One region of the Halobacillus sp. A1-3 genome, then DNA from elsewhere that is predicted to be linked to it. Evidence: riboswitches for the same ligand, from Rfam matches in the RefSeq annotation. Region 1 holds a riboswitch; each other region holds the start of a gene.
What was found. A riboswitch is a leader RNA that binds a small molecule or an ion and turns the genes downstream of it on or off. The one in region 1 is predicted to bind thiamine pyrophosphate.

Region 1 (7,362 bases):
AAGCACCTGTTCGATCGGCCGAACTAATGTTAGCGCTTGCAACTGTAATCTGGCTTGAGCCCCAGTTCCGATAATTCCGGCTGTATGGCTGTCTTCACGACTGCAATATCTTGCGGCCACTGCCCCTGCAGCAGCTGTCCTTATGTCCGTTAGCAGACCATTGTCAGCGAGTACAGCTTTCGGGACCCCTGTCTCAGCGCTAAGCAGGATCATCATCCCATTGGCGCTAGGCAAGCCTTTCTGTGGATTGTTGAAAAAACCGGAGGATAGCTTCACAGCGAAGCTATCGTCCCCCTCTATATAAGCTGATTTAATATCTACTTCACCATTGTTTGTGGGTATATCCACACGCATGATCGGAGGCATGTGCACGTTTTTAGTAATGAGTGCAGAAAAAGCGTCTTCAACGACGTTTACGACTTCTGTATCTAAACGAATGACACGTTCTATCTCTTGTCTTTGAAAAAGTTGAATCACCGACACCTCCCTAACTAATCTGACCACTAAGGTCCATATGATCTCTTACAATCAAGTCTTGTCGATACGTTGTGAAACGTTCACTTCCCGTTTCAGTTACACGGAAAGTTTCACTGATTTCTATTCCGTCCGTATCAAACCAAAGAGCAGGAATGAGGTGGAAGGTCATATTCGGTTCTAATACGGTACGATCACCTTTTCGAATACTAGCAGTATGTTCGCCCCAATCTGGAGGATAGTTAAGGCCAACAGAATAGCCTAACCGCGCTTCTTTTTCATACCCATGTTTCAGGATACTCTTCCGCCAAACTTCTTCCAGCTCTCCACATGTGACTCCGGGCTTTGCTGTATCGAGTACATTTTGAATTCCTTCAAGTACTACTGGTGCCACTTGCTTCAGTTTGTCATTGGCAGGGCCGATAGAAACGGTACGGGCAAGCGGAACGTGATACCGTTTATAACAGCCGGCCAGCTCAATAATGACAGCATTCCCCTCAACAAAAGGACGGTCCGTCCACGTTAAGTGAGGGATGGAAGTATGGTCACCTGTCGGAAGTAAAGGGACGATCGCCGGATATTCACCACCGTAATCCGGAGTTCCTTTAACCATGTGGTAATAAATTTCTGCAGCTGTATCGCATTCTCTGACACCTGGATAAATGCTTTCTACTCCCTTTGTCATGGCTAAGTCCGCGATTTGGGCAGCACGACGCATATACTCAATTTCCTGATCAGACTTCACAATCCTTACATAGTTGACGAGCAAAGTAGCGTCTTTGAACGTTGCATTAGGCAATCCCTTTTTCAAACGTTCTAGAGCCATACCCGTAAAATAATAATGATCCATTTCAACACCCACTGACCGATTGCCTTGACCGATCTGAGTCAAAATCTCTCCAATAAAATCCATAGGGTGATACGTATCTGAATGAACATAATAGTCAGGGTATGCGATCACATTCTCATCATAAATCCACGTGGTCGCCCTCGCCCCATTAGCATCTTGGTAACGACCGATCCATAAAGGCTGTGGTTCATCGATGATAATGACAAGCATTTGATGCACATAAAAGGACCATGCATCGTAACCTGAAAGATAATTCATATTTGCGGGATCCGTAATCAACAGTACCTCAATACCTTTATCAGCCATACGCTCTTTTGTTTGTTTTAAGCGATGGTGATATTCCAGAATATCAAATGGAAGCACCATTATATCCCCTCCTGCTCTCTTTTATCTGAATATTTAAACAACGATTAATTTCATTGTATTCAATGTTACTTTTTAATGTAATGTAAAAATTGTATGAAGTTTAAGCTTGGCATTTAGTACATTGTGTATTGAAACTGAGAGGTTCTGCAGGCAGACGTGCTCAGTGGAGAAAACTTATGCACATGTGGATATCTATATATAGTGGATAGATCTTTGGATAAGTGGGGAAATGTGTGGACAAAGGGGGCGAAGCTCAATAAATAAAAGAATGTTTGGGAAGAGATGAAATTATAAAAAAGGAACCTTCCGCTACTAAGAAGGTTCCTTTATCGTTTATAGTTTCTTTACGGTCTTCGAAATATTTTTTGAATGGGTGATGTCAGATATTACGGCTACACCGTTTGCCCCTGCACGAATGACTTCACTGGCATTGCTAGTCGTTATTCCTCCTATGCCAACGATAGGTAAATCCGGATAACCTTTTCGTAAAGCTGTGATCCAATCTGTCCCTACGACAGGCTTAGCATCCTTTTTTGTATCGGTCAAAAATATGGGACCCGCGCCTAAATAATCAACAGAATCAATAGAACTGTTCGTCACTTCCTCAGTATTCGAAACGGATAACCCGATGATTTTTTCAGGAAAGAGTGCGCGAACTTTGTCAGCGTCTTCATCTTCCTGACCAATATGAATCCCATCTGCTTCAAGAGGCTCTACAAGGGCGAGTTCGTCATTAATGAAAAACAGGATATCGTTCTCTTTACATATCTCTCGAAGTTTCCTGCCCAAGTCCAACTTTTCTTTTCCATTCAGTGACCCTGGTCCTTTCTCGCGATATTGAAAGGCTGTAATGCCTCCATCAATGGCTTCCTCTAAAATAGTGAGAGGATCTCTTTTGCAGTTTTGGCTTCCCATCACTAAATATTTTCGAAGTTTGCTAGAAAGATTCATCGATTCCTCTGCTCCCATTCCTTCTCACCCATAGCTAAAGCATCAAGAAAAGCCGGGACAAAGGTGCCAGGACCGATTACTGTAGATTGAGAGGCTGCATATTCAGCAGCTAAACCATAATATTCAACAGCAGCAAGCGATTTGTGCATGACAGAACCAGAGCCAGTCAAGGATGCAGCTAGAACCGATCCGAGCAGGCACCCAGCTCCTGTCACTTTTGCAAGCAGCGGATGACCGGTGTGGTTTGTCTTGATCTCTGATCCATCTGAAATTACATCAACCTCCCCTGTAAGGATGGCTGTTGTTGCATACTTTTCTGCTACTTTACGAGCAATTTCTTCATTATTTCCGGTGCCGATTGATTCGACCCCTTTGGTTTCTACTTCAATACCTATCAAGTGAGCTAACTCACCAGCATTTCCTTTAATTACTGTAGGTCTTACCTCCTGCAAGATTGATCTAAAGGATCTGGTTCTGAATTCCGTTGCGACTACCCCCACTGGATCAAGAACGACAGGAATTTCCGCTTCATTTGCCGCTTTTCCCGCTCTTATCATTGCCTCCAGCTGTTCCTCTGTCAGTGTTCCTATATTAATCAGAAGTCCTTGAGAAAGCCTTGCTACATCAGCTGCATCTTCTTTGGCATTTGCCATGATTGGGGAACCTCCGAAAGCAAGTAAACCATTAGCGCTAAAATTCATAACTACAGCGTTGGTGATATTGTGAATCAACGGCTGGTTTTTTCGCACTTCATTTATGATTCCTAGATTCATTTGTTAACTACCTCCGCTCGCACAGCAAAATGATTGGTTGGTCCGCTTCCATGACCTAAATCAAAAGAATGTCTGACCGCTTCCGTCACATAATACTTTGCTAATTTAACGGCCCTTACAATCGGATAACCCTGGCTTAAATAAGCCGTTATCGCGGCAGAATACGTACACCCTGTACCATGTGTATTTTTTGTCTCGATACGTTCTGATCGGAAGGTGTGAATCCAATCTCCGTCGTATAAATAATCCACAGCATCTCCTTGGAAATGGCCGCCTTTCACCAGTGCTGCACCGCAACCGAGTTTCTCTACAATGGATACTGCCGCTTGCTTCATGTCTTCTTTCGTTTCGATTTTCTCTCCTAACAGATCTTCCGTTTCAGGAATGTTTGGTGTAAGGAGTGAAGCTAAGGGAACGAGATGATTTTTCAAATACAGCCTTGCTTCTTTCTCAATTAAAGGGTCACCACTTTGAGCAACCATTACAGGATCCATTACATAGGACACGTTCATTTTCGCTATCCATTCCGCGACAGCTCCCATCATCTCTTCTGTTGCAATCATCCCGGTTTTTATTGCGTGCACAGGCATATCCGAAGAAATGGCTTCGAGTTGATTATCCAGCATATTTATAGGGAGATGGTGAACTCCCTTCACCCCTGTCGTATTCTGTGCCACAACCGATGTGATGACAGACATTCCATAGCTTTTTAACTCTTGGAAGGTTTTCAGGTCTGCCTGAACCCCAGCTCCACCACTTGGGTCTGTCCCGGCAATCGTTAACGCACAAGAGACTTGATTCATTTTGTAGTCACCCCCGCAGTCGGCCACTCTTCACAGGTCAGGGACATTTCCCAGAACAACCATTCCAATTGACAACTCTTTCTAAAAGCTTCCTTCATTTTTTGCTGTTCAGATTCAGAAGCTTCAGCAGCAAGTGAATCTAATCTGGCACGTAAATGGTTCGTCAGCGTTTCGATTTCTCCATTTGCATAGAAGCTGATCCAAGGGTGAAAAGGGTGATTTTCTGTCGGCTGATATTGCTTCATAAGTGTGTGTCCAATTTCAAGGTAAGTCCACGGACATGGAAGCAAGGCGGCTAGTATCTCTCCTAAACTGCCTTGATTGGCATGAAAGATCATATGCTTGATATAGTGATCCGCAGTCGGTGGAAGTGGATACCCTTGTAGCTCTTCATAGCGCACTCCAATGTGTTCACAGAAATTATGGTGCGGATGGACTTCACTATGAAGAACAAAGCTGACTTGATCGTTAAAAAACTCGATATCTTCACGCTTCGAAGACTTGGACATAGCAATGCCATAGACGTGCATGAACGCATTCAAGTACTCGTAATCCGCTTTGATGTAATGGGCTATGGATTCAGGTGGAACAACACCTTCTCCGATTCCTTTAACAAATGGATGTGTGAAAATCTCTTCAAAAATATCGTTATTTTCTTCTCTTAACAACTCTGTAAATGTCATGGAAATAAGCCTCCTAATGATTTGGAAGCCACTAGAGGGGAAAATAGATGTGGATACTGACTACTTCCCTCCGCTGGTACTAACCAGATCAGGTTCTGAGGGACAAAGGATGACCTTTTCTCAGCGAACACTCGCGCCCCTAGTAGATTCCGTGTATTATGATGGTAAAAGTAAATGTTTCTGATTGACTCGTGAGACGACTACCCAGCCGAGCATCGCACCTGCTATACTGCTGACAAGAAAAGGTGGGAGAAAAGCGAAAGCCCCTGCTGTACTCCCCATTAACACTTGGGCATAAGGAACAGCAAACAGAGCTCCGATTACACCTGTTCCAATGACTTCACCAACAACGGCAAAGATTTTTTTCCTAAAGGTTTTGTAAAACAACCCCGCCATAAATGCACCAATCATTCCCCCAGGAAAAGCGAGCAGTGTACCTAACCCTAGAAGCACTCGCAATAATCCAATCGTAAAGGCAATGACCACTGCCGGGATGGGACCTAGAGTGACCGCAGCCATAACGTTGACTGCATGCTGGACGGGATATGCTTTAGCAATCCCAGCTGGAAACCACAACAATTGCGAACCAAGCGTACCAATAGCTACAAAAACGGCCATCGTTGTAAGCAACCTTGTACTGTTCATCGTTATACCTCCCTTCTTAAAGGGAAGCTATAAAAAAAGTCAGATCCTGGTGAGGACCTGACTTTGAATGGGTATATAGTAAATAGACGTATCGTCCAACTACTTCCCTCCGCTGGTATTAACCAGATCAGGTCCATAAGAGTCAGAAAGCATCATGCTTTCTTCTCAGCCCATTCAGGCTCCCCTAGTAGTAAATGAATTGGTATTCGCTTGGATGATTTCAGCATAACAGAGTTGTTATTTTTTGTCACCCGTAAACAAAAACCGATAAGCTTTTTTGAAAAGGAGCGATCATTTTGAAAGCATGGTGGATCATTAGCATGGTATGTCTACTCACTTTGATAGGCTGCTCAACAGATACAACGAGCTCCACTAATGGCGGGGAAGATTCGAAATCATCCAGTACGAGCGATTCCGATGAAAATCTTCCTCCCGACATCACTGGCTATGTAATGGAACAGGAAGACGACCGAATTCTTGTCGTTGACTCGGTGGATCCTGACTCTGAAGGGAATCCTAGAGCCATGTGGGTTTCAGGAATTTCAGGTGATTCCTTTATTGGTAAGCAAGTGGAGGTTTGGACCCAAGGTGATATACAGGAATCTTATCCTGAACAGGCAGCTGCGGATCACGTCTCTGTTTTGGAAATGAGTGCAGTGGAAGGGGCAGACCTGGAAGCCTACGAGGCCCTGTCCAATGCCCTGAAGGACCTGTCTACCCAGGATATTTTATCTGTAAAAATGCTGTCTTTTGATATCGATTCAGACGAATGGCTTGTTCAATTGTCTAAAGTTGGCACAGGCAATGGAGAAGTAGAAAAGTTTATCCCTGACTCAAAATAAAACCTTTAAGAGCGTTTCAGCTTACTGAAACGCTCATTCTTCTACTTTTTTCAACATCCATAATCGCACGCTCAACTCTAAAAGGAATAGATCATCAGCATCTAATAAGGAAAGGCCAGTCAATTGTTCAATATTTCGGAGTCGATGTAACAACGATTGACGATGTAAATTTAAGGCCCGAGCTGTTTGGCTGACGTTGCTGTTGTATTTGTTGTAGACAATGAAGGTATGAATCAAATCGGTCTGTCTTTTCTCATCGTATTGAATCAATTTCTCCAGCGTCTCTTCTACAATATTTTCTATCTCTCTTTCGTGGGACAAGGCCATAAGTAGTCGGTTCATTCTCGTATCACTAAAAAAAGTCCTGTCACCATCCTCGTGCTGCTGGCGGCCGATTTTTAATGCAGCCTTTGCCTCCTCATAGCTTTGGTGGAAAGTGTAGTCTTTTTCTTTCGGGCAAGAAATCCCCCAGCTTATCGTAATGCCAGCTAGTAATTCATTCAACCTTCTCTCGACTAAATCAAGGAATTGATTCGCCGTTTTTGAATACGTACTAGCGTCGGCATCAAGATAAACTATGACCTCTCCTTCATCAAAAGTCGTCATCGTATCCCGCTTCAATACATCTCCCGCGTGAGTGACCTCCTTTTGAATATAGTAATTTCGACTATGCATAGAAGAAGATTTCACACTATGATCGTCTGAAGCGATGTGATCATCGATTGCTTTCTTAAAACGAATATCTCCCACGAGACATATATAGGATTTATCAAGATCATACCCTAATAGCTGAGCTTTGGATAAGAGGGATTTATCAATCTCTATGTTCGTTTTAGCAAGATCAAGCAAGAAATTGTCCTTTAGCCTGATTTCTGTCATTTCGATTGCATTTTCTTTAACAAAATATAATGCACAGGCCGTCAAAGCATGCTCCAGGATTGTCAGCACAATCCAGCTCAACTGCTCATCTTCCAC
Region 2 (7,362 bases), on a different contig from region 1:
GGGAATTATGGTCTTTATTTCATTAGATGAGCTGCTTCCAGCTTCCAGAAGATACGGGGAAGCCCATCTATCAATATATGGAGTTGTCGCAGGAATGGCTGTGATGGCCTTAAGTTTATTACTATTCATTTAAATCAAAACCCGTCAGATAATCTTCTGGCGGGTTTTTAACATGTCTTCTCTTGTATTAAGTCCTCAATTCGTTCTAGAATTTCAGCTTTAGGCTGCTGCACTAGTCTCCAATTTAATTTAATGTGATCAGGCTCTTTAATTCCTAACCGAAAGACGTCTTCCTGCAGAAAAATTTTTCTACTATGAAGCTTACTAAACTTTTCATCTGCTTTGGATTGAAGCCACTCTTTAGCAAGGCGGATCAATTTCTCATTTCTCTCTTCTTTATCCATTGCTGGTGGAAAAGTAAACCAAAACTTCCCTTTTTGAAAGCGAAATGTTGCTTGGTCCTCATCTGATTCTTGAATGATGAGTTGATAGGATCGACCGAGATAAGAAAGCTTTTGTCCTTCCTCTAAGGTGAGACGGTCTACTTGATAAAGATTTTCATGGAGAGATTTCCATTTCTCTATAATCCATTCTGTTTTCTTATTAAGAAAGGCTTGTATTTTATCTTCATTTCTTGCTTCCGGGGCAGTCACTTGAATCCCGTTCAAATCATCAATATATATTTTCACAAAATGAATATTTGCTTCTTTATGTAAAGTATAAGCTATTGTAGCAGGACCATCTTTTATTTCTGGCATACTTCTTCCCCCTTCTTGGATAATATAATTAAGTTTATTGAAACTTGGGGATTTCGTCAAAAATTATAAGAAGAGTCTCCGGTGGAAAGCTCTTCTTTTATTATAGAGATAGCTTTGTATTGCGTTTTTTGAAGTCGACATCTTGGTAATACGTGTTTTTGACTAATACATTTGGACCAAGGCATTCAACTGCTGGACAGTGGCAGTTAAGACTTTCAGCCGTTTTTGTTCGCATCCAGGTGAGATAAGCATCTGTAAGTTTCGTGTTCTTGATGTTTCCGAGGCCAGGTTCGTCTCCAAAGTCAGTCACGATAATGTCTCCGCTGAAAACATTTACGTTTAAACGGGAACGGCCGTCAGGGTCATTCCTTACTGTCACGTTTTTCTCTTCATACAATCGTTTTAGCATGGCAAGATCATCTTGAGAAGAACTGCATGGGTAATAAGGAAGAGTACCAAAAAGCATCCAGATTTCTTGATCCCGGTGATCAAGAAAACGATTAATAGCTACTCTCATTTTCTCAAGACTCAACGTTTCTAAACTGCTGGCAAAATCCACAGGGTACATCGGGTGAATTTCGTGCCTTGCACACTTCATTTTCTTTACATGGTCGTGGATTTCCTCAAGATAAGGGTACGTCCGACGGTTCAGCATTGTTTCTGCTGAAACCATCACCCCTTCTTCTGATAAACGCTGAGAGTTTTCCACCATACGGTCGAAAAACATTTTACGGTTTTCTTCCGATGGTTTTCTTTCCATACGTGCAAATCCAGTATGGATAAATTCTTCAATCGTTCCCCAGTTGTGTGAAATATGTAAAACATCCAAGTAAGGAATAATCGGCAAGTATCGCTTGTAAGGAAGAGTTAGGTTGGAATTTATTTGCGTGTGGACCCCACGCTCGTGAGCATATTTAAGCAAAGGCACGACGTAGTTTTCAACAGATTTTTTAGACATCATCGGTTCTCCGCCAGTGATACTCAAAGTTCGTAAATGAGGGATCTCATCAAGTCGCTTTAAAATTAGTCCCATCGGCAATGCTTCTGGATCTTTATCTTGTAACGTATATCCTACTGCACAGTGCTCGCATCTCATATTACATAAGGTTGTCGTCGTGAATTCAATATTGGATAAGGTCATCTCTCCATGTTCTTTTACGTCCATATATGCTTCCCATGGATCAAAAGAGGGCGAGAGTTTCTGAAGCTTCATGTTGGAACTCATAGATATGAAACTTCCTTTCTATAATGATTTTGGTTAGAAACAAACCACGTGCTATTTTACCATTATTCGAGATCGAACCCTAGCATTCCTTTTTAGAAAAGGGAAAAGGTGGGCCTGTATCGAACTAAATGTAGAGAATAGTGAGGAGGTTTGATCTGATGAAAACGGTAGTGATTACCGGTGCATCCAGTGGTTTTGGCTATATGACCGCATTGAGATGTGCAGAAAAAGGATTCCGTGTTATTGCAACGATGAGAAATATGGAAAAAGCGAAACTATTTAAAAGGGATTCTATAAATGAGGAAGTCAAACGAAGAATTGAAGTTTGGCAATTAGATGTAACAGATGCTATCTCGTTGGCTCACTTTCAAGAAAGGCTTCAAGAAGTTGAAAGAGTGGACGTGCTCGTCAATAATGCGGGTTTTGCAATTGGTGGTTTTGTGGAACAGGTACCTTTGGAGGCCTATCGCCGCCAATTCGAAACGAATGTATTTGGTGTAATTAGTGTAACGAAGGCCGTACTCCCTGTAATGAGAAAACAGCAAAGCGGAAAGATTTTAAACGTCAGCAGCGTGAGCGGTCGAATTGGCTTTCCTGGATTGTCCGCATACGTCTCATCAAAATACGCACTGGAAGGACTATCCGAAAGTTTACGGTTAGAAGTAAAACCTTTTGGGGTTGATGTCGCTTTAATAGAACCAGGCTCATACGAAACAAATATTTGGAGTTCTGGAATGGAACTGCCCAACGCAGTTTATAACCCTGAATCACCTTATGCTGATTATGTGAAAGCTCTCTGGAAAGCATTAAATCGTGAATCTCACGGAGACCCACAACAAGTAGCTACACTAATGACCAAACTTGCAGACAAAGATCGCATTCGAAAATTGCGTTATCCAATTGGCCCAGGAGTAAGGATGAACCTATTCTTAAAGAAGGTGCTTCCGTGGGCATGGTTAGAGAGAATGGTTTTAAAAAATCTGCTTTCCTGATTATATATCGATAAAGGAGAGAAATTTATGGAAATGACGAACGTCTTGAAAGGTGCAGATCCTATTTACTTCAAGGGAAATGAAGTCGGTATTCTAGTTTCCCACGGGTTTACTGGTACAACTCAAAGCATGAGGCCTCTTGCAGAAGCCTACGCAAGGGCTGGATACACCGTTTGTGCGCCACGACTGAAAGGTCACGGAACGACACCAGAAGATATGGAAAAATCGACAAAAGAGGACTGGATCGAGTCCATTGATGAGGGTTACCGCTGGTTGAAAGATCGGTGTGAGGTTATTTTTACTGTAGGACTCTCTATGGGAGGTACACTTGCGTTATATGTCGCCCAGAACTATCCGGATATTGAAGGCGTCATTCCGATTAATGCGGCGATTGATATTCCTGCGATGGAAAATACAGAAGCAATGGACGGTCCGTTCACTGATGCGATTGGTTCGGATATTAAGATGGAAGATGTAGAAGAGCTTGCTTATGAACGGACACCAGTTCGTTCCATTGACCAGCTTTTAGATTTAATGAGTCAGGTGAAAAGCCAGCTATCAAGCGTCCATTGTCCGATACTTGTGTTTGTTTCAGATGAAGATCACGTCGTTCCTCCGCATAACTCAGAGGTGATTTTTGATACTGTGTTTTCAGAACACAAAGAAATCGTCCATTTAGAAAACAGTTATCACGTAGCCACACTGGATAATGACCAGGATTTAATTATTGAGCGAAGTCTAGAATTCTTTCAAATGTACACGAAAACGAAATGATAAGCGAAAGCCCAACCGTTAGAATACCTTTATAAAGGGATTTCCCGGGCAATAAAAATCTTTGTATTCTCATTGTTTTTTTACTATAATAGAAGACAAATCAAGAAAAGTAAACGGTATAAAGCCTTCAAGGGGAGCCTTCCGGCTGAGAGTGAATGCGGTTCAGACCCTTCGAACCTGTCAGTTAGCACTGGCGTAGGGATGGTGGCTCTTTTGATGGTTGAGCAATGCTTAACGGGAACCTCCATCAGGAAGCTTCCCCTGGGTGTTGCTTTTTTTGTGTCTTTTATTAGGAGGCTCAATCGTGAGAAACCAACGTGTATTATTTCTAGTGGAAATGGCAATCTTTTCTGCTTTAGCCATTTTACTTGATATCATTCCTTTTTTATCGTTTAAACTATGGGCGCAGGGCGGATCTGTCTCATTTGCAATGGTGCCCGTCTTTATCATGGCATTTCGCTGGGGAGTAAAAGGAGGAATGACGACAGGACTTTTATTCGGGATTTATCAAATACTAACGGGTGCTTATATCATCACGCCGTTGCAGACGGTTCTCGATTATCTGGTCGCTTTTTCTGTCATCGGTTTAGCTGGGGTTGTGGCACAACCACTCTGGAAAGCTATCTCTTCGAATGAAAAAGGTTCTTTGATTTTTTGGGTGACTGTCGGATGTTTTATCGGAAGCTTACTCCGCTTTTTGGGGCACTTTATTGCTGGAATAGTCTTTTACGGAGAATTCGCTCCAGAAGGTCAGCCCGTATGGTTGTACTCCCTTATTTATAACGGGGGGTACATGCTGCCGGCTTTTGTCCTGAGCGCGATGATTGTAGCCCTGCTTTTTGTTCAACGCCCACAATTAGTAATAAAGTAAGATAAAACCCTCGTTTTATATAAAAACGAGGGTTTTTTTAGGTATTAGGTTTGATTTCTATTTTTTTAGTGAAAATAGTACTGCACCCTATAAAAAAGGCGGACTGACTAATGAAGAGATTTTTGAAGAAACGGATGCGGAAAAGAAGAAATAAGTTAAGACAAATTCATAAGAGCAAAATTTTCTGGACCATCATCATATTTATCCTCGTTAATACCTTCATGATTGCCTATCATACCTCGTGGAAGCCATTGCCTGAAGGAATATCTTATCAAGGAGAAACCCATTCGATGAAAGATATCGAATTTTTTTATGATTTAACGTACGAGAATAAAGACGGAGAGACGGTACATGAACGTCAAATCTTTCAGGAGTTAGGGCGGACGATTTCTGAGGCAGAAGATTTTATTGTAGCGGATATGTTCTTATTTAATGGCTATACAAACGGAAAAAATGAGTTTCCTCCGATTTCGGATAACCTTGTTGATCAAATTGTCCAGCAAAAAGAAAAACATCCTGACCTAAAAGTTGTTTTCATTACTGATCGGATCAATACCATTTATGGATCGTACGAATCAGAGACCATCCGCCGCTTAGAAGACGCTGGAGTGGACGTTGTACTCACGAATCTAAATAAGCTCCGTGATTCCAACCCTCTTTATTCAAGCGTATGGCGCTTGTTCTTTTCCTGGATGGGAACCGAAGGGCAGGGCTGGATTGGTAACCCAATCGCAAAAGAAGCACCAGATGTCACCTTAAGGTCGTACATGAAGTTATTGAACATTAAAGCGAATCACCGTAAGCTGTTGGTCACGGAGGATTCTGCCATTGTTCAAACTGCAAACCCACACGATGCAAGCGGCTATCATGAGAATGTAGCATTCAAAATGAAAGGCCCAATCATTAAGGATATATTAGAAGCAGAAGAAGCAGTGGTCAATTATTCAGGAGAAGCTGATTTTCCTGAATATGAAGACATGTCTTTTGAAAAACAAGAGGGAAATTTACAAACTCAATTTGTGACGGAAGGAAAGATCTATCGCTCCATTCTTGATGAACTTAAAAAAGCAGGAGAAGGCGATAATGTTTGGCTAGGCATGTATTACTTGGGTGACCGGAAAGTGATTGACCAGCTTGATAAAGCGGCTGATCGCGGGGCTGTAGTCAATATAATCATGGATCCGAATAAGAAAGCCTTTGGGCACCAAAAACCTGGCCTGCCTAACTTACCTGTAGCAGCGGAAATGAAGAATTTAGGTAACAAAAACATCAATATGCGCTGGTATGAAGTAAATATCGAGCAGTTTCACACCAAAATGTTATATATAGATAAGTCGAAAGAAAATGTTATTATTGCAGGTTCTGCCAATTATACAAGACGTAATCTGGCAAACTTGAATCTTGAAGCAGATGTGGTCATCAAAGGTCCACCTTCTGAAGAAGTTTTTAAAGAAGTGGATAGCTACTTTAAACGGATGTGGAATAACGAAAACGGCGAGACTTATACAGCAGACTATTCGGAGTTTCAAGGTAATCTTACATTTATTCGCTACGCCACCTATCATCTGCAAAAATGGACATGGTTCACAACTTATTGATTTGTTGAAAGACTGAATCGAATGGGATTCAGTCTTTTTTTTATGGAAAAATGAATTTTGATTCATTTATAACTGGATATTTATGTTATTGTAAAAAATGGAGAAAACGTCATCAGAAATGGTCTGATTGATTCAAGAGAACTATAGAATGAACTAGCAGAGGTGTAAGAAAACATGAGAATAATCAAAATATGTAGTCTGCTTTTAATGATAGTATTGTTGCTTTTGGGCTGTGGCCTGCAGGAAGAGAATAAAGAAAACCACTTTCATCTATCGTTGAACGGAGAAAGTGACCATTGGGAAGTACAACATTATAAGATCAAATGTACCCCAAAATTGTTTAAAGCAGGAGATGGGAAGGTCATTTTTAAAGGAAAGGACAACGGAAGTCCTGAATTTTACAAGATCAACGTTCATGCGGTCATTGATGAAACAGATACAATCGTACAAACAAAGTCAGTAAGTGGCGAGAGCAAAGTCAATAAGATTGAAACAGGTTCCATTAAAGGAGATACATACGTAAACAGGGAAGGCAAGCCTGTTACTTTTGACGAAGTCAGTCGAGTTTATATGGTAATTGAATGGCAAGAGGAGCAAAATACGAAGAGAGAAACGATCGTGCTAAAAGGATAAGGAAACAATCTAAAGAGGGAGATAAAAATGGAAAATTGGTTGATTGATCTAATCAATACTTATGGATATATTGGGATTCTCTTATTGATTGCGCTTGAGAATATTTTTCCTCCCATTCCTTCTGAAGTGATCTTGACCTTTGGAGGGTTTATGACGACAACCAGTAATATCAGCATATTCGGAGTAATCATGTCCGCAACCGCTGGCTCGGTGTTAGGGGCAGCATTGCTGTATGGACTTGGGTTGCAGCTGGATGTAGAGAGGCTTGAAAAAATCGTGGACAAGTGGGGCTATCTCTTACGATTGACGAAAAAGGATATTTATAAAGCAGATCTGTGGTTCGATCGCTATGGACCGTGGACAGTTCTGTTTTGCCGATTTATACCATTAGTCCGAAGTTTGATTTCCATCCCTGCAGGAATGTCGAATATGAGCTTTTCATTATTTCTTGCTTTGACCACATTTGGGACTTTGATTTGGAACGTTGTGCTCGTATTTGTAGGGGCTTCAG
Region 3 (7,362 bases), on a different contig from region 1:
AAGCAAAGGCAACCGTCTAAAATTGTTTTTAACATACCCAAAGCAAGAGCATGGGATACTGCCACAGGAATAATGAGCTCTGAATCGAAACGAAATTCGGATTGTTATGTTTTTTGCGTTTATACAGATCAAGATAAATCGAATTACGATCTTCTTGATGTGAACCGCTGGGACTTTTATGTTGTTCCAACTTCTTATCTTAATGAACATTTTACAGAACAAAAGACTATTTCTCTTTCAACGATTAATAAATTTTGTCATCCAGTAAGCTATAGTAGAATAAAAGCAAAAATTGACAGTGTATTAAATTAAATAAGAAAGCGCGATTGCCTGAATTGGCAATCGCGCTTTCTTATTTAATTTGTGGTACTTACAGGCTTAATGTTCTGATTTTTTTACTTTTATTAAAGTCTATAATCTAAAGTGAATGACGGAACTCCTGGTACATAAGAACTGACGTAAATCAGGATGATCTAAGTATACAACAATTGTAACAATTGGTATAAACTAGTAATTAAGTCTAATAGAATATAGGAGGTACATAATGAAGAAGCAACTTATTGCTGGGGTCGCTGCCCTTGGGATGTTTGCTGTGCCCATAACGGCTTCAGCAGACTCGCCGAAATGGCATAACGTAAATGTAAATGAAACGTTGGAGGAGGAAGATGGGAGTCTATTTAATAGTGAAAACTATGATTTTGTGAAGTATTCGAAAGTGGATGACAAGCTTAGAGAGATTGATGAAAGAAGTAACCGAATCACAGTGGAAACACCTGCGAAATCTTCTGCAGGAAACGATCTTTATGTGGTTACGATTTCTGATCCCACAGAAAAAGGGAAGTATGGCTATCAAAAATCATTAAGAAAGAAAATGTTTAAGAACCCTGAAAAGGCTGAGAAATTTATCGAGAAACATCCGGATTTCAAAGTTCCTGTAATGATAAACGCATCGATCCATGGTACAGAATTTGTAGGCTCTGACGCTGCGCTACAACTGATTGAAAGATTCGCGACAGCAGAAGATGAGAAAACAAAAGAATTACTTGAAAATCATATCTTAATTTTCAATGTGGTGGCCAATCCTGACGGCCGCATCGATGCAACCCGGTTTAACAGCAATGGCTTTGATTTAAACCGTGATTTTATTACACAATCCCAAGTGGAGACGAAGCATACAGTTGAATTAATTAAAGAATGGAATCCAATGGTGTTCCTTGACCTACATGGTTATATCAAATCTTTTGGGGGACCTGACAACCCCGGCTTAATTGAACCATGTACACCCCCGCATAATCCTAACTATGAATATGATCTATTTTCGAAATGGGCGATGGACCAAGCGGAGGCCATGGAAGGAAATATTGTTGATCACCGCAGTGAGTACGACAATACGTCAAATGTGGACTATCAATCCATGGAAGGTACTTATATCCCTCAGCGTGATGATACAGCTGGCTGGGATGATTACCCGCCAATTTTTACGCCGATGTATGCGATGTACCACGGTGCTTACGGTTATACGCTTGAAGCGCCAACCAATGATTGGGATGGCGTGAAATGGCATTATGATGCTGTAATGGGAGCACTTGAATTTTCTAACCAAAACAAAGAAGAAATGATCAAAGATCAGATTGAGGTATTTAAACGAGGCATTCAATTTGACCATCCGTATCATACAGAAGGTTTCTTTCCTAAAGCCTATATTCTACCTGCAGATAAAGAAGATCCAACAGCAACGGAAAAAGCGGTAGAACACCTTGAGTTCAATGATATTCAAGTCTCTGAGTCTAAAAAAGAATTCACTTATGATGGGGTGAACTATCCTGCTGGAACTTATATCGTGGATATGAGTCAGGCAAAAGCAGGGCTTGCGAACACGATGCTATGGGATGGTGAAGATATTACTGATATTACACCGGCTATGTACGACATCTCCGCATGGAACTTACCTGAGCTATGGGGATTTGAAGCGGTCAAAGTCGATGCCAAAAGCTCGTTTAACGTGAAAGTACACGATGTGAAAAAAGTAACTGCGGACGGTGAATTGGTCGGTGATGGCCCTTATGTAATTCCAAACTCTTCTGTGAAAGCCGTCAATCTCGTCAATACACTCATAAATCATGGTTTTGATGTAAAAAAGGAAAAAGAGAATTTTTACGTGAATGCGAAGGAAACACCTGAATTAAGAAAACTGGTCGAGAAATCGGGCATTACTGTGAAGACAGAGGATGTGGCGAACGGTGAATCGCTGAATGCTCAAAAAGTGACCATCCTCAAAGATGGTGGCATCTACAAATCACAATCGCACGCAGGTACCTTGGCGGCTTTACAACGGTTAGGGTTTGATGTTGAAGAGATAACACCACAGCAGCTTGCAGCAGAAGGGCTCCGGGATACAGACGTTTTCTTTTTCAGCGGAACGTCCCGCATGATTTCATATAACAATATCCCTGCAAACGATGAATTTGGACTTGAAGATGAGAACGAATATAAAGCATTTAAACAAAACATCCAGTCCTTTGTAGAAGAAGGCGGCAAATATATTGCTGTAGGAACTGGTGCCTCTGAAGCAACGAAACAGCTTGGCTTAACAGATGTGACCGTAAATGAAGGCTATTCTAACAGCAATGGAATCGTAAGAGTTGACTATAGTTCGTCTCCACTAACCTCTGGATATGAGTCCACTGATTATGGGTTTGTCTATCAACCCGTATGGTATACAGACGTTGAATCGGTAAATGTTCACGCCTCATTCAACACGGATGATTTCTTTGTGGCTGGACACTGGGAAAACCGTGAGGGTGCACAAGGTAAGCCTGTAATCGTAAATGAAAAAGATCAAGACGTAACATTAATCGGACTTGAAGCAGGGTTCCGAGACCATACTGATTACTTATTCCGCCTGTTCTCAAATGCGATTTTTACCAAATAAACAAACAGATTAGACCCATTAATTACCACCTCAGGTCATCCATAATTTGGAATATTTGAGGTGGTCTTCTTATATCATCGCGATACTGGATAAATTGTAGTCTATTGGTCCTAATTCTAAACATTTCCAGAAATTGTGTGGACGAAATATTAAAATTATTGTAGAGTAAAGTCAAACGCCAACTGAATAGTTCATTCACTAGGGGTGCCCTTGTTAAGGGCTGAGATCAAAGTAGAACTTTGAGACTCTTTGAACCTGAACTGGTTTAAACCAGCGGAGGAAAGTGACGAAGATAGGCTTTAGACACGTAACGTGTATTCTATAAGTAATGCCACTTTCCTCCGGGAGAGTGGCATTTTTTGTGCTCAAAAATAAAGGAAGTGTTGGAGTTGCAACTAATAACCGTAACCGATGGAAAAATGGGAGATATTCAACTGTTATCTACGATTCTGCTTATCTCACCATATGTAGATGGAATCATTCTGAGAGAAAAACAAAGAGCGCTGCCAGACTACCTCTCTCTCGTGAATCGTTTGATAGAGAGTGGGCTTCCAAAAGAAAAGCTGTATGTTCATAGGCATTATTCTTTCATGAAAGACACAGGGATTCGAAACCTTCACTTGCCGGAAAAAGGCTATTCGCTCAGAGAAGTTAGGAGTAATTTTCCACATGAAACTGTCGGGGTTTCCGTTCATTCTCTGGAGTCTGCTCATCAAGCTGAGAAGGAAGGGGCTGATTACGTAATATTTGGACATATCTATTCCACCAATAGTAAAAAAGGTGTGGCTCCACGAGGACTGGAACTGCTTCAAAGGATGACTTCTTCACTTAGAATTCCTGTCATAGCGATTGGGGGCATTCATAGCCACCAGATGAAAGAGTTAGCGGAGGCCGGCGCATCAGGTGCAGCAGTGATGTCAGGTATCTTCGGTGAAAAAGACCCACTTCAAGCTGTGAAAAAATATAAAAAGGAGGCTTTTATTTATGATCGATCACGTTGATACTCTCATCATCGGGGGAGGAATTATTGGTCATTCGATATCCTATTATTTGAATAAAAGTGGCGTATCAACATTAGTCGTTGAAAAGTCATCCAGTGGAAGTAAAGCGACAAGAGCTGCGGCGGGTATGCTCGGTGTTCATACGGAAAATAAAAAGGCAAGTGAATTTCATAAACTTTGCGAGTCAAGTCGGAATTTATATAAGGAATTATCGAAAGAGCTGCGAAACCTCACATCAATTGATATTGGTCTTTCTGAATATGGAATGCTAGAAATTGCTGTTGACTCAGAACATGAAAAAGAACTAGCTGCAAAAAAGGAAGAATTCCCTGACTTAGAGTGGATAACGGCCAATGAAGTAAAGGATCGTATTCCCTCTCTTATCAATAGTCGCGGGGCACTGTTAATGAGAGAAGATGGTCATGTTGAGCCTGCTAAAAGTTGTGAGGCGTTCAAGAGAGCTGCTTTTTTCTATGGAGGTAGATTAATAGAAAACAATACTGTACTTGGGATAGAAAAGGTGAAGGAAGGTTATCAAGTACAGCTGGAAACAGGAACTCTTATAGCTGAGAGAATAGTTGTGGCTTCAGGAGCTGACAGCGGACGCTGGTTTGAATCGACTGGGCTCGAAAATCCGATGGTCCCTACGAAAGGAGAATGTTTTTCTTTGTTTCCTGCCAGGCAGTATTTCAAAGAAACATTGTTCTTCCGTAATTTTTACCTTGTGCCTAAACTGGATGGTCGTTACCTCATAGGAGCCACTTCGATTTCCGGAGACAGTAGCACCACAACAACCGGCGGTGGATTAGCCAGCTTAATGAATGAAGTATTTTCTGTTCTCCCTGATCTTCAAAATGAACCTTTTCTAGGATGCTGGTCAGGCATCAGACCTGGTTCCGTAGATGGCTCGCCGATCATAGGTGAACATCCGAATCTTCCAGGTTTCTATTTTGCTACAGGGCATTACCGCAATGGAATCTTGCTTGCTCCAGTAACTGGACAGATGCTCAGAGATTTAATAGTAGAAAACGAAGTTCCCTACCCTAGTAAAGAAATGCTATCGCCTGAGCGATTTGCAACTCATGAAAGGAGGATCACGTTATGAACGTTATTGTAAATGGAAGAACGGTAGATTTGTCCGAGAACGAAACGTCAGTCGCCGATTTGCTTGAGCGTTTTAACATTAGAAAAAGGTTTTCCATTGTCGAGCACAACCGGGAGGTCTTAAAAAAAGACAGCTATGAGAACACAAGGCTTGCGGATGGAGACAAGGTAGAAATTGTTCATTTTGTAGGAGGAGGATAATCCATGTTAAAAATTGCAGATAAAGAATTTCATTCACGTTTGATGTTAGGGACGGGAAAATACCCAAGCTTCGATATCCAAAGGGATGCAGTGAAAGCATCAGAAACAGAGATTTTGACGTTTGCTGTAAGACGAATGGACCTTTCAAATGCTGATGAGCCAAGCATGCTTGAAAACCTTGATTTTGAGAACTATTCCTTGCTTCCCAATACGGCAGGAGCAAAAACGGCAGATGAGGCAGTGCGGATAGCAAGACTAGCTCAAGCCTCCGATATTTGTGACATGATTAAGGTTGAAGTCATTGGATGCGATCAAACCTTACTCCCAGATCCATTCGAAACAATGAAAGCCTGCGAACAACTTTTAGAAGAAGGGTTTACTGTATTAGCTTATACGTCGGATGATGTCGTGTTAGCAAAACGTTTGGAGGAGAAAGGGGTCCACGCAGTCATGCCAGGAGCTTCCCCTATAGGGTCTGGGCAGGGAATCATTAATCCTTCCAATTTAAAACTGATCATCGAACAATCAGACATCCCTGTCATAGTTGACGCTGGAATAGGATCTCCAAAGGATGCGATTTTGGCTATGGAACTTGGCGCAGACGGTATTCTGCTTAATACTGCAGTAGCAGGGGCTAAGGATCCCGTGAAAATGGCCGAAGCGATGAAGCTTGCCGTTCAAGCCGGACGTCTTGGCTTCGAAGCAGGAAGAATACCGATGAAGGAATATGCGGTGAAAAGCAGTCCTGAGAGCGGAATGGTCGACTAATGCCAGACCGTTATTCACGCCAGGAACTTTTTACTCCAATTGGAAAAGAGGGGCAAGCGCTTCTTTCTACCAAACATGTGCTTATCGTTGGTGCTGGAGCTTTGGGAAGTGCAAATGCAGAAATGCTGGCTAGAGCAGGTATTGGAAAAATCACCATCATCGACCGTGACTATATTGAATGGAGTAACTTGAGCCGCCAGCACCTCTATACAGAGGAAGATGCCATGGAAGTCCTTTCAAAAGCTAAAGCGGCAGAATATCATTTAAAAAAGATCAATTCTGAGATTGATGTTAACGGAATCGCAGAGGAATTCACACCTGAAAATGCTGAAGCGTTAGTCAAATCTGCAGACATCGTTGTGGATGGGACAGATAATTTTTCTACACGGTTTATCATCAACGATGCTGCTGCCAAAAATGGGGTCCCGTGGGTGTATGGAGGTTGCGTCCAGAGCCATGGAGTGGCACTCCCCATAAGACCTGGTAAGACTCCCTGTTTAGAGTGTCTGATTGAACATCTGCCTCATGAAGGAGAAACATGCGATACGGTTGGAATCATTGGTCCTGCAGTACAGCTTGCTGCCTCATACCAAACGACAGAGTGCTTAAAGCATCTGACGGGGCATGAAATGGCAACAGACCTGGTTTATTTTGACGTCTGGAAAGGGGACCATTCGTCCATCAACGTAACGAAGTTGTTAAATCTTCAGTGCCCGTCATGCTCTGTAAATGCCACATTCCCTTATTTGCAAAAAGAAAAAGGCATGAAGACGGCTGTGCTTTGTGGAAGGGACACTGTGCAAGTTAGACCAGTGGGAGGGATAAGTTCCCTTTCACAATTGCGCAAGCGGATTGCTTCTGTAACGAGTAAAGTGAAAGAGAATCAAGAGCTGCTTATCTTTGAAATTGAAGGGATCAGGTTCGTCGTTTTCAAGGATGGAAGAACCTTAATTCATGGAATTAATGATGCTGATGAGGCTAAAAAACTTTATGAACGTTATGTAGGAGCTTAACAATTTTCCAGAAGCTGTATCAATTACTATTCTCACCTCAAAATGATAGGATAAAATCATTAACAGAAAAGAGGTGGCTATCTTGAAAAAGATTAAGTTAGGAAACAGTGAATTAGAAGTTGGTGAAATTTCCTTAGGCTGTATGCGGATTAACCAACTCAGCAAAAAAGATGCAGCTGAAGTTATTGAAAATGCTTTGGATTGCGGCGTTGATTTGTTCGACCACGCCGACATTTATGGCGGCGGTGAGTCAGAAGAAGTATTCGCTGATGCGATCGGGATGAACGATGACGTGCGAGAGAAAATGAAACTGCAGACCAAATGCGGAATTCGTAAAGGGTTC
Region 4 (7,362 bases), on a different contig from region 1:
AAAACCAAACGAGCTTACATCAAGTCTATATGACAGAACCTGCCGTTCATCGTATAAAAAGGATTGGAAGCCTGGACCCGAATCGGCTGTTGAAATATAGGACCATCAAAAACAAACGTATGGAATTCGCCGTTCTCCCCGCAAGGGTCCACTCCTTTTGGGAGCCGGTTCAAGAACTCTTTATCGTATGGAAGCCCAACAAGCGTTTCAGAAACTTTCTCCACATCTATTGTAGTTACAATTGACTGAAAACCTTGATTTAAAAAGTTCTCTGCAACTTTTTCTGTATCTCTTTTCCAAAGAGGATATAAAGGTTCCATATTGCACTTAGCAAGCAGGCGGTCACGGTAGTTCCTAATGTCATCAAGAAACAAATCTGCATAAACAATGGTGTGAATCCCCTGCATTTTCCACTGTTCAAACTGTTGTCCTAGTCTTTCTTCATATTGTTCGTTCGTCGCTTTGTCAGGCATTTCAATCTCATACAATGGAAGTCCGATCAAATCAGCTTGCTTTTTTATCAATGATCTCTTCACCTCATGAATAGGCAAGCGAGAAGACTGTTCAGAGAAAGTTGAGAAAAGCCCCTTCACTTCAAAGCGTTTATCATTCATCACCTCATACAAAGTAAGAGCACTATCTTTTCCTCCGCTCCAAGAAACAATTACTGGTTTCATACCTTGCCTCCTTTCTCTAACTTACTTCTAAAATAACATAGAAAAAATTCTCTGCCCTTAAGAGCAGAGATTCTTAAAATTTTCCTGTCCAGTAGGCTCCGTCTTCCATATGAACAAAAGGAAGATCGGTATCCACCTCTCCATGGATTTTTGCTTGAGCCAGGTCATCGCCCTGAAGCCAGTTATTAAAATCAAACTCTACAGGGGTTTGATCTCCTCCAAGCGCAAACCAAGCTTTCTTTTCTTTCGGTAAATATCCCGATGTATGTATTGTTCCAGCCCAGCTGCTATATAGTTTTGAAAATACTCCACCGTCCGTATCATTCATAAGACGGAATGCATCATAGGCAGTCTTTAACGAAGATCGGTTAGATTGGATGGCATCCATTCGCTTCAACGAATCCACCAGATGGTTGCGGTTTTCTTTTTTCATAATTTCAAAATGGTTCGTGCAAACATTTGCTTCCCTTACTTCTACGCCTCTGGGAGAAGCTTCAACGACGAAGGTTTGATTTGTAGAATCGAATACAGTGTAGCTAAAAGAGTGCCGGTGCGGGATTTCCTGCAACATCTTCACGGCTTCTTCCACATTCGCGCAGGACTCCAATACCAGACGTCCAATCATACAGCAGATAAATCCGTCTCCAGGACGCTTCCGGTGCATGAAATTATAACCCATGACCAATCCCTTTTCATTCATACCATCCATTCTGCCAGTAATTCGCTGAGTAGGACCAATGATGGCATACCCCTGGTCAGTCGGCTGAAAAAAACAGTACCGGCCTTCATATGTTTTCGGCATATAATCATAGTTGCGAATAAAATACCCATCCCCTGTCATAATCGAACAGCCCGAGCGCTTATAATCGATTCGGTAGCCACCGAATTCCATCATTACCCTCTCCATCGGCCATTCCAATGCGTCACGTAGTCCAAGTAATTCATCCCATACTCCCGGAGCGAAGCGGGTAATGGCTTCCTTTACCTCACTCTCTTCTACAGTGAAGCGTGGTTTTCTTACCTTCCATTGTTTTTCCCTATTTTTGACTGTCCAGCAATCCCGCAGCTTTTCTCCTTGCCAGTATCCAAAATCATAGTGCGTCCCTCGAAACTGTAAAATGTCGCTATGTATATGTTTCATGAAGATTTCCTTTCTCAGCTGTTTATAATTTAATCTACTTTATCATGTTTCATTTCCTTCAATAAAGCTAAAAGCTCTTCATTTTGTTCGACTTGTTTGTCTGTATTCTTTTTAATAAGACGAATCCAGCGAATAACGAGTGCGATCAATAGAGTAAAGGCTAAATAGATCAGCGCTCCAATAGGTGCCAAGTGCATCCTCTCCTCCCTAGGCATCCTTTTTTATATCTTCTTGAACCTCTTTGATTAACTCAGGATTTTCGTTAATTATTTTTCCAATGTAAAAAAACCCGCCTATAATGACAAACGTAATTCCCCAATTAATGATTTGACGCAGAATAATCCCTTTATCAAAAGCCTCTACTCCGTATTCAAGTATCAGCCAATACTTGATTGTAGCAAGCAAAAGATCCTGAATAGCAAAAGCCACTACGATCCAATTAAAAAAGATGGAACAGTTTCTTTTTATGAAATAACCGGCGGCTGAAATCTCTGTCATACCCTTGCAATTCACTGAAATCAAGAGCAAAATAAAGTGCGATCGGCTTCTTGATGACGATAGTGAATAAGAATAGTAAAGCTAATACATACGCATAGATCACGTTGTTCCAAAGCAATTGGATAGCAGACCCTGCCAATACATCAATCAAAGTGCCAGCAATGAGGGTAGATATCATATAGATTCCAAAGACGTTCACTTTTTTCAAGGCAATGAAACGAAAAACAGTGTAAATGATCCCAGGGATTGAGGAGAGAAGCATCGCATAATAATCCCCTATATAGTCTCTTGAGAGGTTCCACACAGCCAAAGGGAAGACAACATAACAAATCAGATCAAGTACTATAAACTTGCTTTGCTTCAAAACATTTGCCTCCTTCTACCGTCTTTATGTTAACTATACGTGATGAAGGTCCTGTGGTTTCAAAAGTCTCTGTTTTGATAAAATTTGACCGTAAACGATAAGAAATGCGAAGTCCTTCTAGTTTTCTGTAGCGTTTTTTGGTAGTCTTAAAAATGTAAGAAGCCGTAAGCGTTTTCGATAAACGAATATACACCAGACCATATAACAGCATGGATGGATTTTGAATAAGGTGGTGTGAAAATCATGAAAAGAGTTGTCATCCTTGGCGGCGGGTACGGTGGTTTGAACATCTTGCACGGACTGCTCGAAAACATTCCGAAAGATGTACATATAACCGTCGTAGATCGCAACCCCTATCATTCATTAAAGACCGAGTTCTATACGATCGCAGCAGGAACTGAATCAGACAGGCATGCTCGGGTAGATTTTCCAGTGCATGATCAAGTCGATTATGTGTTCGATGAAATTGAAAAAATTGATGTAGAAAACGAACAGGTAATCATCAAGAACCTGACTGAAAACATTCCTTATGATTATCTCGTAATTGGACTTGGCTGTGAAGACAATTACCACGGCATCGAGGGTGCAAGAGAGTTTACTGAAAGTGTCCAAACCTTCGCAAAGGCTCGTAGCGCAGGTTACTCGATCGGAAATCTTGGAGCATATAAAAATGTAACAGTAGTGGGCGCTGGCCTGAGCGGAATCGAAGTCGCTTCTGAAGTCCGTGAAAGCCGCTCCGATTTGAATATCCGATTGCTTGACCGTGGTGATACAGTCCTTAAAGCGTTCGACTCAAAGATCCAAAAGTACGTGGAGAAATGGTTTAAGGAAAATGACGTCGAAGTCATCCACGGAGCGAATGTAGAATATGTAGAAAAAGACGGCGTGTGCAATAACGGGATTTGCTACATGAACGATGTTACAGTTTGGACCGCTGGTGTCCGCCCAAACTTCCTCGTACGAGAGCTCCCTTTTGAAAAAGACAACCAAGATAAAATCATCGTCAACGACTTTTATCAGGTTCCGCACAGCCAAAATGTGTATGTTGTTGGTGACTGTGCCTCAGCGGATCATTCCCCAAGCGCCCAGTTAGCCGGCCAGCAAGGAGAAAAAATAGCCGAAGTCTTAACGGCCGTCCTCCATAACCGTGTACCAGAACGTCCAAGCGAATTGAAATTGAAAGGAACGCTTGGATCTCTTGGTAAGAGTGACGGATTCGGTAATATGATGCAAAAACCGATGACAGGTATGCTGCCTCGTTTGGCGAAATCGGGTGTGCTTTGGTTAAGCAAGCGACACTAAAAAAGAAGTGCCCTTTTGAAGGCACTTCTTTTTTTCGTTGTTAGATAGGTTTTTGCCTGAGTGGTTTTAAGTAATTTGAATTGGATGGTTTCCGTTCCCATTGGTGGAAGTAGGAGGTCCGGGAAATGGCTCGCTTTCCGTGGGCATGCGCTGAGCCTCCTCGAGCTAGCGCTCTCCGGGGTCTCCCCTGTCATGATCATCCCACAGGAGGCTCACCATTTCCCAGACCTCCTTGCGAGTGTTCAGAATAACGAAAACGCCCTGGAAGGGAGTAATAATCGATTTCTTTACCTTAATTTTCAGATTGAATGGATTCTTGCAAAAACCTTTTGATAGACTTTTTCACTTTCATTTGCAGGTAACTCTGATTGATAGAAATCCCTTACTTCCGTTTTATTAAACCCTACTAGATACTGAATAATCGTGCTGGTGTTGAATGGAGCCTGTTCATCTCCCTTATTGAGTAACGGGCCCAAGAAATCTAATTCTTCAGAACCAGGAGGCTTGCGAAATGAAGGACGTTTCAACACTTAGATTTAACAAAGGTTTTCCATTAAGCATGAACGTGATTCAATTGTTCTCCTAAATATTTCGCAAGCTCAAGCATTCCATAAACTCCAGCTTTTGCTTCAGCGTCTGAATTATAATTGGTGTTTGTGTTCACATCATAAGAATAAAGGTTTCCATCCTTATCCTGAATTGCTTCGATAGCGGCAACATCGATGTTATTTTCTTTCAAAAATGCTTCATATTGATCGATGATTTCTGGACGATAGTTTTCAAGGATTTCAAACTTTGCCTTAGGTTCTTCAGCTTCACTATCGGTCGGGCAGTAGAGATCTTCTATTGTGCAAGCATCTGCCGGGCATAATTCAAAGCCTTCAGATGTATCAACTTTCACTCCGTAAACGAATTTCCCTCCGACAAATTCATGACGGATGATAAAAGGTTCCGGCGCCTCAATATACTGCTGTAGCAAAGTAATACCATCAACAGGCTCTTCGAACGACGGACCTTCCAAATATTCCTTCAGGGCATTCTTCGAGTGAAACAATTGCACCCCCTGCCCTTTTCCAGCGCGGTTATGCTTTGTTATAAACGAATCCAAATTCAATTGGTCTGCTGCTTTCAAAATATTATTTCTACCAACAGCTGTGATGGTTTTTGGTGTTTGAATTCCAGATTGATTCAAAGCCATATATTGATTTACTTTACTTACTTCCAGCCTTAGCGCACGACTGCCGTTAATCACCGTTCTTCCATGGCGTTCAAGCCATGCTATGACGGCCTCTGTAAATTCAGGGGCAAAACGATGATCCCGGGTATGTGAAGAAGCACTTATTCGATTGTAAAAGACCCCTTCCGGAGGTTCACTCGTTAAATCAAGCGTTCCTTCATCCAGATGCCATAGCTCATAAGGCAGTTCAAGCTCCTCTAATCGCTCAGTCAAATGGCCGGTCCATTCGTCATTCTCGTGAAGTACATAAATTTTGCTCATTGATCCGACTCCTTTTCGCAGATGTTTCTTCTATTCTAACACATAAAACCTATTGAAATACTAGGAATAAGCTTTTAATAGTGCTTGATTAATCTATGAAACTGTGGCAAAGTGAAACTATAATCTACTTGTTCATCAACTTCATAGGTTTAATGTAGGGGGACCAGTGTAGCTGGTTGAGATTGTATCCTTTTTGATACTGACCCTTAGAACCTGATCTGGTTTATACCAGCGTAGGGAACATCTGAAACGAGTTCATTATCGTTATAGATATGCACCCTGGGTATGGTACAGGGTGCTTTTTATATGCCCTATTCCATATTCATAGGTTCTCCCTTTTGACCAGTAGTGATGAACTCAAATGGAGGGAATCTTATGAAAAAGTTATTCATGCTTGTATTGCTTGTTATTCTGCTTGGCGCATGTTCTAGCGACAATGAAGCAAGTTCAGAATCAAGCAGTGAACAGAAAGAAACTAAAGATATCAAGCTTGTACTGGATTGGACGCCGAATACCAATCATACAGGCTTATATGTCGCAAAAGCAGAAGGCTACTTCGAAAAAGAAGGGCTAAATGTTGAAATTATGTTACCAGGAGAAGCGGGCGCAGACCAGCTTGTCGCTTCAGGAAAAGCCGACTTCGGAATCAGTGCCCAGGAGACTCTGACGGAAGCGCGAGTGCAAGGAATTCCGATCGTCTCTATCGGAGCGATTATTCAGCATAATACTTCAGGTTTCGCTTCACCAAAGGAAAAGAACATCACCTCTCCAGCTGATTACGAAGGGAAAACGTATGGTGGCTGGGGTGCTCCAGTTGAGAAAGCTGTTCTTTCTTCTTTGATGCAGAAGGAAAATGCAAATGTGGAAGAAGTCGAAATTGTTAATATGGGGAACTCTGATTTCTTTACCGCTGTCGAACGTGACATTGATTTTGCCTGGATTTATTATGGATGGACTGGTGTCGAAGCCGAACTTCGCGGAGAAGAACTGAATATGCAGTACTTAACCGACTACTCGGATAAACTTGATTATTACACACCTGTTTTGACAGCAAATGAGAAAACAATAAATAATGATCCTGAAACGGTGGAAGCATTCATGGCAGCCGTTTCTAAAGGGTATGAGTATGCGATCGATCAACCTGAAAAAGCTGCCGATATCCTTATAGAGGCCGTTCCAGACCTTGACCCCGAACTTGTGAAAGCGAGTCAAAAATGGCTGTCCCCTAAATACCAGGACGATGCTAAGCAATGGGGAATCCAAGACTTAGAAGTATGGGAAAACTATGCGGCGTGGATGTACAGTCACGATTTACTAGATAAAAAACTAGAAGCGGAAAAAGCATTTACGAACGAATTCTTACCGGATGAGGAGGAAGAATGATGGCGAATTCTCTTGTGAGCATCCAAATTTTACCAAAGACAAAAGGTGGAGAAGATGTCATTCCTTATGTGGATCATGCGATCTCCATCATTGATGCTTCAGGTTTGAAATACGAGGTCCATCCTTTGGAAACAACGATCGAAGGTGACCTTACTGAGATCCTTCCCCTGATAGAAAAGATCAATGAAGCCATGGTGGAGCGTGGATGTAAAAACGTCATCTCTCAAATTAAGATTTTCTATCAACCTCAGGGAGCATCGATGGATCAATTGACGGAGAAGTACCGGTCATGAGACGCGTATTCAAAAAAGGATGGAGACCAGCTTCGGTCCTCATCCTTTTGCTCATTTTATGGGAAGGAAGCAGCCGGGCTTTTGACGTGCCTGAATGGTTATTACCTGCCCCATCAATGATTGCCCAAGAAGGAATAGCTGGCTGGAATAGTTATTCTCATCATCTTCTGTCAACGATTCAATTGACAATCACTGGCTTCTTGATA

Region 2: linked by a shared signal. The riboswitch ahead of thiT (energy-coupled thiamine transporter ThiT) and the one ahead of tenA (thiaminase II) in region 1 are both predicted to bind thiamine pyrophosphate.
Region 3: linked by a shared signal. The riboswitch ahead of ACRYKC_RS17770 (thiamine phosphate synthase) and the one ahead of tenA (thiaminase II) in region 1 are both predicted to bind thiamine pyrophosphate.
Region 4: linked by a shared signal. The riboswitch ahead of ACRYKC_RS06485 (ABC transporter substrate-binding protein) and the one ahead of tenA (thiaminase II) in region 1 are both predicted to bind thiamine pyrophosphate.

What each region holds. Positions count from the first base shown of each region.
Region 1 is NZ_JBPCEO010000001.1:182,686-190,047, forward strand. It holds gene ACRYKC_RS00845 (cyclodeaminase) at 1-477, opposite strand, end outside; gene ACRYKC_RS00850 (M24 family metallopeptidase) at 488-1,690, opposite strand; gene thiE (thiamine phosphate synthase) at 2,024-2,641, opposite strand; gene thiM (hydroxyethylthiazole kinase) at 2,638-3,414, opposite strand; gene thiD (bifunctional hydroxymethylpyrimidine kinase/phosphomethylpyrimidine kinase) at 3,411-4,217, opposite strand; gene tenA (thiaminase II) at 4,214-4,900, opposite strand; TPP riboswitch at 4,949-5,051, opposite strand; gene thiW (energy coupling factor transporter S component ThiW) at 5,057-5,545, opposite strand; TPP riboswitch at 5,633-5,741, opposite strand; gene ACRYKC_RS00880 (DUF3221 domain-containing protein) at 5,842-6,387, shown strand; gene ACRYKC_RS00885 (PucR family transcriptional regulator) at 6,421-7,362, opposite strand, start outside.
Region 2 is NZ_JBPCEO010000002.1:190,336-197,697, reverse strand. It holds gene zupT (zinc transporter ZupT) at 1-133, shown strand, start outside; gene ACRYKC_RS03735 (YgjP-like metallopeptidase domain-containing protein) at 168-758, opposite strand; gene yfkAB (radical SAM/CxCxxxxC motif protein YfkAB) at 859-1,971, opposite strand; gene ACRYKC_RS03725 (SDR family oxidoreductase) at 2,142-2,975, shown strand; gene ACRYKC_RS03720 (alpha/beta hydrolase) at 3,003-3,749, shown strand; TPP riboswitch at 3,870-3,968, shown strand; gene thiT (energy-coupled thiamine transporter ThiT) at 4,054-4,620, shown strand; gene ACRYKC_RS03710 (phospholipase D family protein) at 4,731-6,218, shown strand; gene ACRYKC_RS03705 (hypothetical protein) at 6,426-6,851, shown strand; gene ACRYKC_RS03700 (DedA family protein) at 6,879-7,362, shown strand, end outside.
Region 3 is NZ_JBPCEO010000011.1:55,955-63,316, reverse strand. It holds gene ACRYKC_RS17780 (hypothetical protein) at 1-312, shown strand, start outside; gene ACRYKC_RS17775 (M14 family zinc carboxypeptidase) at 545-2,932, shown strand; TPP riboswitch at 3,123-3,231, shown strand; gene ACRYKC_RS17770 (thiamine phosphate synthase) at 3,322-3,933, shown strand; gene thiO (glycine oxidase ThiO) at 3,917-5,038, shown strand; gene thiS (sulfur carrier protein ThiS) at 5,035-5,238, shown strand; gene ACRYKC_RS17755 (thiazole synthase) at 5,242-6,006, shown strand; gene ACRYKC_RS17750 (ThiF family adenylyltransferase) at 6,006-7,019, shown strand; gene ACRYKC_RS17745 (aldo/keto reductase) at 7,102-7,362, shown strand, end outside.
Region 4 is NZ_JBPCEO010000003.1:210,498-217,859, reverse strand. It holds gene ACRYKC_RS06520 (Dph6-related ATP pyrophosphatase) at 15-677, opposite strand; gene ACRYKC_RS06515 (C45 family autoproteolytic acyltransferase/hydrolase) at 751-1,818, opposite strand; gene ACRYKC_RS06510 (hypothetical protein) at 1,848-2,009, opposite strand; gene ACRYKC_RS06505 (hypothetical protein) at 2,026-2,247, opposite strand; gene ACRYKC_RS06500 (VC0807 family protein) at 2,258-2,680, opposite strand; gene ACRYKC_RS06495 (NAD(P)/FAD-dependent oxidoreductase) at 2,924-3,982, shown strand; gene ACRYKC_RS06490 (ATP-grasp domain-containing protein) at 4,536-5,480, opposite strand; TPP riboswitch at 5,627-5,737, shown strand; gene ACRYKC_RS06485 (ABC transporter substrate-binding protein) at 5,856-6,863, shown strand; gene ACRYKC_RS06480 (thiamine-binding protein) at 6,863-7,156, shown strand; gene ACRYKC_RS06475 (ABC transporter permease) at 7,153-7,362, shown strand, end outside.